3 regions of the Ancylobacter sp. GW821-FHT10E12 genome follow, and region 1 is predicted to be linked to each of the others. Evidence: predicted binding sites of a transcription regulator. Region 1 holds the regulator's gene; each other region holds the start of a gene.
The links. The regulator PhoB, encoded in region 1, activates phosphate uptake and scavenging genes when phosphate is short. The targets are predictions, from matches to a motif close to TGTCATNNANCTGTCAT.
Positions count from the first base shown of each region.

Region 1 (3,408 bases):
AATTGCTGTCCCAGACGCGGATTTCCATGCCGTCGGGCAGCCGCGTGCCGAATTCGGCCAGCACCGGGCGCGGATCGCGCACGATGCGGGTGCGATAGGGCATGCTCTTGTACCAGACCGGCGGCAGGCCGAGCACCGGCCACGGGTAGCAGGAGCACAGGGTGCAGACGACGACATTGTGCACCTCGGCGGTGTTTTCCAACGCCACCATGTTCTCGCCCTGCGCGCCGGTGAAGCCGAGATCGGCGATGGCGGCATTGGCGTCCTCGAACAGCCAGGCCCGATAGGCCGGGTCGGTCCAGGCGCGGGCGACGACCCTGGCGCCGTTCCTCGGGCCGATGCGGTTCTCGTAGAGATCGACCACCGCGTCGAGCGCGGCGGGATCGACCAGACCCTTCCGGGTGAGCAGTTCCTCCAGCGCCTTGACGCGGGCGCTGATCTCGATGTCGGCGATCGAGGTCAGCAGCGCATCGGCGGGCTCGGAATGGATGCGGTGGAAATGGTCGTGAGGATCGTGGGGATGGTCGCCGTGATCGTGGTCGTGGTCGTGATCGTGGTCGTGATCGTGGTCGTGTTCGTGATCTTGGTCTTGCGCTGCCATGACAGTCGGTCCGCCGAAGCGCCTGGGCGCCGTGAGGGCGACACTATGCGGACATGCCGGGCGCCTGTCGACGACGCAGGGGTAGAAAAGCGGCATGCCCAAGATCGCGGCGACGGACCGGCGCCATGGCCGCGCGACGCCCCCCCGGATGCGCCGACACGCCATATCGTGGAGGTCGCCGGCGCCTGTTGTCGCCGGCCGCGCTCAATGCGCGCGGGCGAACATCTCGTTGAACGAGTAGCCGGAGCCGCGCACGGTGCGGATCGGGTCGGGCTGGCGCGGACGGTTCAGCGCCTTGCGCAGGCGGCCGACATGCACGTCCACCGTGCGCTCGTCGATATAGACGTCCTGGCCCCACACGCCGTCGAGCAGCTGCTCGCGCGAATAGACCCGGCCGGGCGACTGCATGAGGAATTCCAAGAGCCGGAACTCGGTCGGCCCGAGATGCAGCTCGCGGCCGGAACGGTGCACCCGCTTGGTCTCGCGGTCGAGCTCGATGTCGCCGGCGCGCAGCAGCGTCGAGACGTGGTCCGGCTTGGCCCGGCGCAGCAGCGCCCGCACCCGCGCCACCAGCTCGGGCACCGAGAACGGTTTCACCACGTAGTCGTCGGCGCCGGTGGCCAGCCCCCGCACGCGCTCGGTCTCCTCGCCGCGGGCGGTGAGCATGAGGATCGGCATGCGCTCGGTCTCCGGCCGGGCGCGCAGGCGCCGGCACAATTCGATGCCGGACAGGCCCGGCAGCATCCAGTCGAGCAGCAGCAGGTCCGGCACCGTCTCGCGCAGCCGGGTCTCCGCCTCGTCGCCCCGCCCGACGCTCTCCACCGCATAGCCTTCGGCTTCGAGATTGTAGCGCAGGAGCAGGGTCAGCGGCTCCTCGTCCTCGACGATGAGAATGTTGGTCGGCATCGCGTTCCCCGTGCAAGCTGCGCGTGACTGCCGTTCCGTCCGGCTCAGGACGGGAACGGAACCGAGGTCATGCTGGTGGTGTCCTGCTTGGGCCGCTCGTCGGTGAGCAACTGGCCGGTCGCGAGGTAGTGCACGGTCTCGGCGATGTTGGTGGCGTGGTCGCCGATGCGCTCGATGTTCTTGGCGCAGAACAGCAGGTGCGTGCACAGCGAGATGTTGCGCGGATCCTCCATCATGTAGGTGAGGAGCTCGCGGAACAGCGAGGTGTAGAGCACGTCGACTTCGCCGTCGCGCTGCCAGACCTCGATGGCGCGCGCGTCCTCGCGGCTCGCATAGGCGTCCAGCACCATCTTCAGCTGCTCGAACACGATGCCCGCCATGTGCTCGACGCCGCGCACCAGCTTCTGCGGGTGGAACTCGCCGGAAAGCGCCAGCACGCGCTTGCCGGTGTTCTTGGCGAGGTCGCCGATGCGCTCCAGGTCGTTGGCGATCCGCATGGCGGCGACGATTTCGCGCAGGTCGCCGGCCAGCGGCTGGCGGCGGGCGATGGTGAGGATCGCCTTTTCCTCGATCTCGCGCTGCAAGAGGTCGATCGGGCCGTCGAGCACGATCACCTTCTGGGCGAGCTCGGTGTCGCGCTTCACCAGCGCCTGCACGGAATCGGCGACCAGCTGTTCGGCCTGCCCGCCCATTTCCACGACGCGACGGCCGATCTCCTTGAGATCGGCGTCGAACGACGAGACGATGTGTTCGGTCATGGGGATGATCTCTTTCGTCGCGCGGTTCAGCCGAAGCGGCCGGTGATGTAGTCGCGGGTGCGCGCCTCGCGCGGATTGGTGAAGATATCGGCCGACGGGCCGGCCTCGATCAGCTCGCCGAGATAGAAGAACGAGGTGATGTCGGCGCAGCGGGCGGCCTGCTGCATGTTGTGCGTGACGATGACGATGGTGAATTCCTGCTTCAGCTCGTCGATCAGGTCCTCGATCTTCGAGGTCGAGATCGGGTCCAGCGCCGAGGTGGGCTCGTCGAGCAGGATCACTTCCGGGCGCACCGCGATGGTGCGGGCGATGCACAGGCGCTGCTGCTGGCCGCCGGACATGCCGAGCGCCGAGGTGTGCAGGCGGTCCTTGGTCTCTTCCCAGATGGCGGCCTTGCGCAGGCACCATTCGACGCGCTCGTCCATCTGCGCCTTGGAGAGGCTCTCGTGCAGGCGCACGCCGAAGGCGATGTTGTCGTAGATCGACATCGGGAACGGCGTCGGCTTCTGGAACACCATGCCGATGCGCGAGCGCACGATGGTGGAATCGAGCTCCTTGCCGAGCAGGTCGACGCCGTCGAACAGGATCTGCCCTTCCGCGCGCTGGCCCGGATAGAGCTGGTACATGCGGTTGAAGATGCGCAGCAGCGTGGACTTGCCGCAGCCCGACGGCCCGATCATCGCGGTGACGCGCTTCTCGGGGATGTGGAAGTTGATGTTCTTCAGCGCGTGATTTTCGCCGTAGTAGAAATTCAGCTTCTCGACCTTGAGCTTGGGCTCGGCGGACGGCGCGGTGGCGCGGTTGACGGCGGAAGCGATGTCGATCGAGGTCTCGGGTGCGAAATTCATAGCCGTCTCACTTCATCTTCGCCAGGACGAGGCGGGAAAGGATGTTCAGGGTGAGCACCCCGACCGTGATGAGAAGCGCGCCGGCCCAGGCGAGGGCGACCCAGTCCTCGAACGGGCTGGCGGCGTATTGGTAGATGGCGATCGGCAGGCTGGCCATCGGCGCGGAGAGGTTCACCGACCAGCCGTTATTGCCGAGCGAGGTGAACAGCAGCGGCGCGGTCTCGCCGGCGGCGCGGGCCACCGCCAGCAGGATGCCGGTGACGATGCCCGCGCGGGCGGCGCGCCAGGTGATGAA
Region 1 is NZ_JBXASN010000005.1:34,018-37,425, forward strand. It holds gene nthA (nitrile hydratase subunit alpha) at 1-601, opposite strand, end outside; gene phoB (phosphate regulon transcriptional regulator PhoB) at 806-1,507, opposite strand; gene phoU (phosphate signaling complex protein PhoU) at 1,552-2,265, opposite strand; gene pstB (phosphate ABC transporter ATP-binding protein PstB) at 2,292-3,113, opposite strand; gene pstA (phosphate ABC transporter permease PstA) at 3,121-3,408, opposite strand, start outside.

Region 2 (3,408 bases), on a different contig from region 1:
GGTGCTGGTGCTCACGGTCGGCGAAGACGGGACCTCCACCGCGGCGAGCGGCGCCCGCCTCGCCGATTTCCTCAGGACCCACGGCGTCAATGTCGAGCACAAGCATGTCGATGGCGCCTCGGCGGCAGAGGTGATCGCCACGGAGACGAGCGCCTACAAGGCCGACCTCCTGGTCATCGGCGCCTATAGCCGGCCGCGGCTCACCGAGCTGGTGCTCGGCGGCGTCACCGCCTCGCTGCTCGCCAATCCGCCGGTGCCGCTGCTCTGCGCCCACTGACCGCCGGCCGGGCGGCACCGTGCCGCCCGGCACCCGCGGTTCAGCCCTCGAACGGCACCACCTTCTGGCGCTGCTCGCCCAGCCCCTCGATGCCGAGCCGCATGACGTCGCCGGGCTTGAGATAGACCGGTGGCTTCATGCCGAGCCCGACGCCCGGCGGCGTGCCGGTGATGATCACGTCGCCGACATCGAGCACCATGAACCGGCTGATATAGGACACCAGGAAAACGGCGCTGAAGATCATGGTGGCGGTGGAGCCGCGCTGGCGCCGCTCGCCGTTGACGTCGCACCACATCGCCAGTTTCTGCACGTTGCCGATCTCGTCCGGCGTCGCCAGGAACGGCCCCAGCGGACCGAAGGTCTCGCAGCTCTTGCCCTTGATCCACTGCCCGCCGTGCTCGATCTGGAAGGCGCGCTCGGACACGTCGTTGGCGAGGCAGAAGCCGGCAATATGGGCGCGCGCCTGCCCTTCCTCGACATGATGGGCGCGGGTGCCGATGACGATGCCGAGCTCCACTTCCCAGTCGAGCTTGGTCGAGCCCTTCGGCTGGATCACGTCGTCATTCGGCCCGACGACGCAGTTCGGCGCCTTGGAGAACAGCACCGGCTCGGTCGGGATGGCCATGCCCGCTTCCTCGGCGTGGTCGGCATAATTGAGGCCCACCGCGATGAAATGCCCGGGCCGCGCCACGCAGGCGCCGAGCCGCACGCCGGCCGGCGCCGCCGGCAGCGAGGCCGGCTCGATCGCCCTGAGCCGTGCGAGGCCGGCCGGGGTCAGCGTCGTGCCGCCGATATCGTCCACCACGCCGGTCAGGTCGCGCACCACGTCATTGGCGTCGAGCAGGCCGGGCTTCTCCTGTCCGGGAGCGCCGAAACGCACCAGTCTCATTCGATGATCCTCACATGTGTCGGGCGGGCGGATCATCGACCGGCTTCGGCCCGCGGGCAACAGCCGCGATTTCGGGTTGCCGGCGTGTCGCATCGTCACTAGCTGTTGCGCGCCGGCCAGCGTGCCGGGCAACAAGGCGAGTGCCATGCTCAGCGTGCCGATCCTCTCCCTCATCCTGTTCGGCTTTGCCGGCGGCGTCACGCCGGGACCGAACAACATGATTTCGGCCGGCACGGGCGCCGCCTTCGGCTTCCGCCGCACCGTGCCGCAGATACTCGGCGTGGCGATCGGCTTCGCGATCATGGTGGTCGCCGTAGGTCTCGGCCTCGGCAGCCTGTTCATCGCGGTGCCGCAGCTGCACTGGATCCTCAAGCTCGTCGGCGGCGCCTATCTCCTGTTCCTCGCCTGGAAGATCGCCAGCGCCTCCGGCGGCATGGGCGTCACCACGCTGGAGCGGCCGCCCACCCTGCTGCAGTCGGCGCTGTTCCAGTGGGTCAATCCCAAGGCGTGGACCATGGCGCTCGGCGTCATACCGGCCTTCACCATGCCGGGCGGCGACCTGCTCGGCGAGGTTCTCGTCATCGCGGCCGTCCTCGGCCTGCTCTCCCTGCCCTGCCTGGCGCTGTGGGCCGGCTTCGGCGTGCTGATCGGACGCCTGCTGTCGACACCGCGCCAGCACCGCATCCTCAACGTCGTCATGGGTGCGCTGGTCGCCGTCAGCGTCGTGACGCTTTTTCTCTGAGCTCTCCCGCGGGAGCGGTCCGAAAGTTAGTTTGCCTCCGCCCGGCAGAACCTGTCATGAATATCCCCTGATTTTGCATGGCGGAAAGCATGACGGGCGCTCTTCGATTCTGCCCTGCGGAAACCGTCATAAAAGCGTGACCCGAGTCGGGCTATTTGCCCACATGACCATATGGAAGCACCAGCCCGGCTCAGCCGCGGCGCATGGGCGGAGAGGTCTTTCGCGGTGAACGACGCACCCGACGCACGGCGCTACCGCAGTATATTCCTGTCCGACGTGCATCTCGGCACCAAGGGCTGCCAGGCCGAGATGCTGCTCGACTTCCTGCGCTGGCACGAGGCCGACACGCTCTATCTCGTCGGCGACATCGTCGACGGGTGGCGGCTGCGCGCCGGCTGGTACTGGCCGCAGGCGCATAACGACGTGGTGCAGAAGCTGCTGCGCAAGGGCCGCAAGGGCGCGCGCATCGTCTATCTGCCGGGGAACCACGACGAATTCCTCCGCGACTATTACGGCAATCATTTCGGTGGCATCGAAGTGGTGGAGACCGCCATCCACGAGGCCGCCGACGGCAAGCGCTACCTCGTCATCCACGGCGACGTGTTCGACGTGGTGGTGCGCCACGCCAAATGGCTCGCCTTCCTCGGCGACGGCGCCTACACCGCCGCGCTCGGCATCAACACCTATCTCAACTGGATCCGCCGGAAGCTCGGATTTCCCTATTGGTCCTTGAGCCAGTGGGCGAAGCTGAAGGTGAAGAACGCGGTGAACTTCATCGGCCGCTTCGAGGAAGCGGTGGCGAGCGAGGCGCGCCGGCACAAGGTCGACGGCGTCATCTGCGGCCATATCCACCACGCCGCCATGCACGACCAGTTCGGCGTGCAGTATCTCAATTGCGGCGACTGGGTGGAGAGTTGCACCGCCATCGTCGAACATCCCGACGGGCGCTTCGAGGTCATCGACTGGGCCCGCCACGTCCGCCAACGTGTCAACGAGCCGCTGGCGATCGCCGCTCCGAAAGTCGCCGCCTGATGCGCATCCTCATCGCCACCGACGCCTGGACCCCGCAGGTCAACGGCGTCGTGCGCTCGCTGGAGCACACCGCCCACGAGGCTCCCGCCTTCGGCGCCAGCGTATCCTTCCTGACGCCGCAGGATTTCCGCACCGTGCCGATGCCGACCTATCCCGAGGTCCGCCTCGCGCTCGCCACCCGCGCCATGGTGGCGCGGCGCATGGACGAGATCGGCGCCGATTTCGTGCATATCGCCACCGAAGGCCCGATCGGCACGCTGGCGCGCCGGGTCTGCCTGTCGCGCAGCCGGGTCTTCACCACCAGCTACCACACCCGCTTCCCGGAATATCTCGCCGCCCGTGCCCCGGTGCCGCGCGCGCTCTCCTATGCCTGGCTGCGCCGCTTCCACAATGCCGGCGCCGGCACCATGGTCGCCACCGCGACCATCGAGGCGGAGTTGCGCAAGCGCGGCTTCCAGCGGCTGATGC
Region 2 is NZ_JBXASN010000001.1:479,765-483,172, reverse strand. It holds gene AC1RU4_RS02325 (universal stress protein) at 1-277, shown strand, start outside; gene AC1RU4_RS02320 (fumarylacetoacetate hydrolase family protein) at 318-1,166, opposite strand; gene AC1RU4_RS02315 (LysE family translocator) at 1,312-1,908, shown strand; gene AC1RU4_RS02310 (UDP-2,3-diacylglucosamine diphosphatase) at 2,134-2,940, shown strand; gene AC1RU4_RS02305 (glycosyltransferase family 4 protein) at 2,940-3,408, shown strand, end outside.
Region 2: a site for PhoB is predicted at 2,033-2,049, ahead of AC1RU4_RS02310 (UDP-2,3-diacylglucosamine diphosphatase). Genes of this name have one in related genera too.

Region 3 (3,408 bases), 170 kb from region 1:
AAGGCCGGCATGGCCGGCAGCGCCCGAACCGGATCGATCTCGCCGGCGAGCTCATCGGCGAGACGGCCGGAGAGCAGGTACTCGACCGGCACCTCGGCCTGCGCCGGATCGGCGAGAAAGCGGTCGCGGGCGGCATAGGCAAGGCGCGTCGCCTCGATTTCGATATGCAGCCGCTCCGGGCTCAACGGATCGCCGCCACCGGGAAAGCGCGACAGGATGTTGAGGATCATCAGCGCGATGATCCCCTGGCCGTTGGGCGGGCATTCGTAGATGTCGTGGCCGTGGAAGCGGGTGCGGATCGGCGTCACATACTCGCCCCGTACCGTCGCGAAATCCTCGAGCGCATGGAGACCGCCGAGGCTCTGGAGAAAGCCCACCATGTCATCGGCGACCGGCCCGCGATAGAAGGCGTCCGGTCCGTCGCGGCCGATGGCCTCCAGCGTGTCGGCCAGCATCGGCTGGGTCAGCACGTCGCCCACCGACGGCGGCGCCCCGCCCGGCAGGAACACCCCCGCCGAGGTGGCGTCGCCGCGCAGGAGCTCGGCCTGGTTGGCGGTATCATAGGCGACGCGGGGGGCGACGACAAAGCCCTCGCGGGCGATCCGAACCGCCGGCGCCAGCACCGCGCCGAGATCGAGCCGCCCATGGTCGGCGATCAGCCGCGCCCAGGCCTCGACGGCGCCCGGCACGGTGACCGCATGCGGCGAAGCGCGGGGGATCTCGCTGAATCCCAGCGCCCGGAAGCGCTCCAGCGTCAGCACCGCCGGCGTGCGGCCGGAACCGTTATAGGCCAGCACCTCGCCGCCGACATCCGGTGCCAGCAGCGCGAAGCAATCGCCGCCGATGCCGGTCGAACCCGGCTCGACCACGCATTGCACGGCGCAGGCCGCAACCGCGGCGTCGATCGCATTGCCGCCGGCCTTCAAAATGTCGAGGCCGACCAGCGTCGCCGCCGGATGCGAGGTCGCCACCATCGCCTCACGCCCCACCGCGAGCGAGCGGCCCGGTCCTTCGAAATCGCGCATCATCGCCCCTCGGTCGCGCCCCATCCCGGGGCCATTTCCTGTCCGCACCGCCGTTCGGGCGGCATTGCCGTCATCCTCACGCTGATACACCGCCCATCCATGGCGTGAGAAGCCTCCGTCCCCCGGCCGGCGCCGCAGGCGCACCTGTCGCAAAAGCCCCATGGTGACGCCCGATCTGTCATAACCGCGTCGGAGAAGCGTGATTCTCTAGACCCTTGAAGCTATGATGTGCGACAGATGCAAGGGCACGCCATGACCCAATCGATTGCCGACGGCCCGGCCCGGACCACGCCGAACGCCTTCGCTTCCGCACTCCGGCTGGTTCTGCCCGCGGCATTCGCGCCCCATCTCGCTGAGCCGATGCGCCGCATGGCCGGGCCGCTCGCCCCCTCGCGGCTGGTACCGGCGCTGCGCTCCTATTCCGGCCTGCGTCATCGCGAGAGCCGGGCCCAGCCGGGGCCGGAAAGCCTCGGCCGCATCGGCTCGCTGGAAGTGCGCCTCGCCCGGACCGCCGCCGATGTGCGGCGCGCGCAACGGCTGCGCTACGAGGTGTTCTACGAGGAGATGTCGGCGGTGCCGGCCACTGCCGCCCGCCTCGCCCGCCGCGATTTCGACGGGTTCGACGCCATTTGCGACCATCTCCTAGTACTCGACCACGATTCCTGCCGCACCGTGCGCGGGCGCCGCGTGCCCCAGGTGGTCGGCACTTACCGCCTGCTGCGGCAGGAGATCGCCGATCGTCATGGCGGTTTCTACACCGCCAGCGAGTTCGACATCGGTCCGCTGCTCGCCCGGCACCCGCATCGGCGGTTCCTGGAGCTCGGCCGCTCCTGCGTGCTGCGACCCTACCGCACCAAGCGCACGGTGGAGCTGCTCTGGCACGGCATCTGGGCCTATGTGCGCCGGCACCATATCGACGTGATGTTCGGCTGCGCCAGCCTTGAAGGTACCGATCCCCTTGAGCTCGCCCGGCCGCTTTCCTTCCTGCATCATTTCGCCCCCTCCGAGCCGGAATGGCGCGCACGGGCGCTGCCGGGCCGCATGGCGGCGATGGACGGCGTGGCGAAGGACGGCATCGACGCCAAGGCCGCGCTCAACGAGCTGCCGCCGCTCATCAAGGGCTATCTGCGCCTTGGCGCCCAGATCGGCGAAGGTGCGGTTGTCGATCACCAGTTCGGCACCACCGACGTGCTGATCGTGCTGCCGATCGAGCGCATCAATCCGCGCTATCTCGGCCATTTCGGGGTGAATGCCGAACGGCACGCCGCCTGACCGATTGCCTGTCGATTCCCTGAAAATACCGCGGCCGGCGACATCTTGCGCCGCCGCGCTGCCTTGCCCATATGACCCTCAACGGGATGCCCCTCGGGGGTCCCAAACTGCAAAGTCGCTTCGGACAAGGACTTTGGGAGCATGTCGCGTATTCCCACGCTGTCGAGTCCCTTTCTTCTAGGGTTCGACGAGGTGGAGCGGGCTCTGGACCGGGTCGCCAAAGGCTCGGACGGATACCCGCCCTACAATGTCGAACGCATAGCCGCGCCGGACCAGCCCGAGCGGCTGCGCATCACTCTTGCTGTCGCCGGCTTCAGCCGCGATCAGCTGGAAGTGACGCTGGAGGAAAAAGAGCTCGTCATCCGCGGCCGTCAGGCCGAGGAGCCTGGGCGGACCTTTCTTCATCGAGGCATCGCAGCCCGCCAGTTCCAGCGCACCTTCGTGCTGGCTGAGGGAATGCGTGTCGTCGGAGCTGAATTGAAGAACGGTCTTTTGTCGGTTGACCTCATCCGGCCGGAACCGGAACGGGTGGTCAGGCGTATCGCCATAGCAACCGACGAATGAGCATGCCCTGATCCGGTCTCGACAGCTTGGAAAGGAGTCGCGGACCATGACCAACGAATTTCATGTCGACCCGTCTGCCAACGGTGCCGTTCCCGGCGAGCTGACGCCGGAAGCCTTCGCCAGCCTCGGCGGCGGCCACATCGCCTATGTGCGCCCGATCGCCTCGGAAGAGGCTTCCCGCATGTTCCCGCAGGCGCGGCTGCAGCCCGGCCTCAAGCTGTTCACGCTGCACGCGGCCGACGGCACGCCCATGATGCTGACCGACAGCCGCGAGGCGGCCATCGCCAGCGCCATGCAGAACGAGCTGGTGACGGTGAGCGTGCATTGATCCAGAGGCGCCGCCCTTGCCAAGCGGCGCCTCTCTGCTTTCAGCGCCGCTTGGCTTCGATCACATCCCAGACCTGCGCCGCGATGTCGGCCCCGCCCAGGCGGCGGATGGCGCGTATGCCGGTCGGCGCGGTGACGTTGATCTCGGTGAGATTGCCGCCGATCACGTCGATGCCGGTGAACAGCAATCCCCGCTCGCGCAGGGCCGGCCCGAGACGGG
Region 3 is NZ_JBXASN010000005.1:200,448-203,855, forward strand. It holds gene AC1RU4_RS08710 (gamma-glutamyltransferase family protein) at 1-1,025, opposite strand, end outside; gene olsB (l-ornithine N(alpha)-acyltransferase) at 1,395-2,297, shown strand; gene AC1RU4_RS08720 (Hsp20 family protein) at 2,439-2,861, shown strand; gene AC1RU4_RS08725 (BQ00720 family protein) at 2,908-3,189, shown strand; gene gshB (glutathione synthase) at 3,230-3,408, opposite strand, start outside.
Region 3: a site for PhoB is predicted at 1,202-1,218, ahead of olsB (l-ornithine N(alpha)-acyltransferase). Genes of this name have one in related genera too.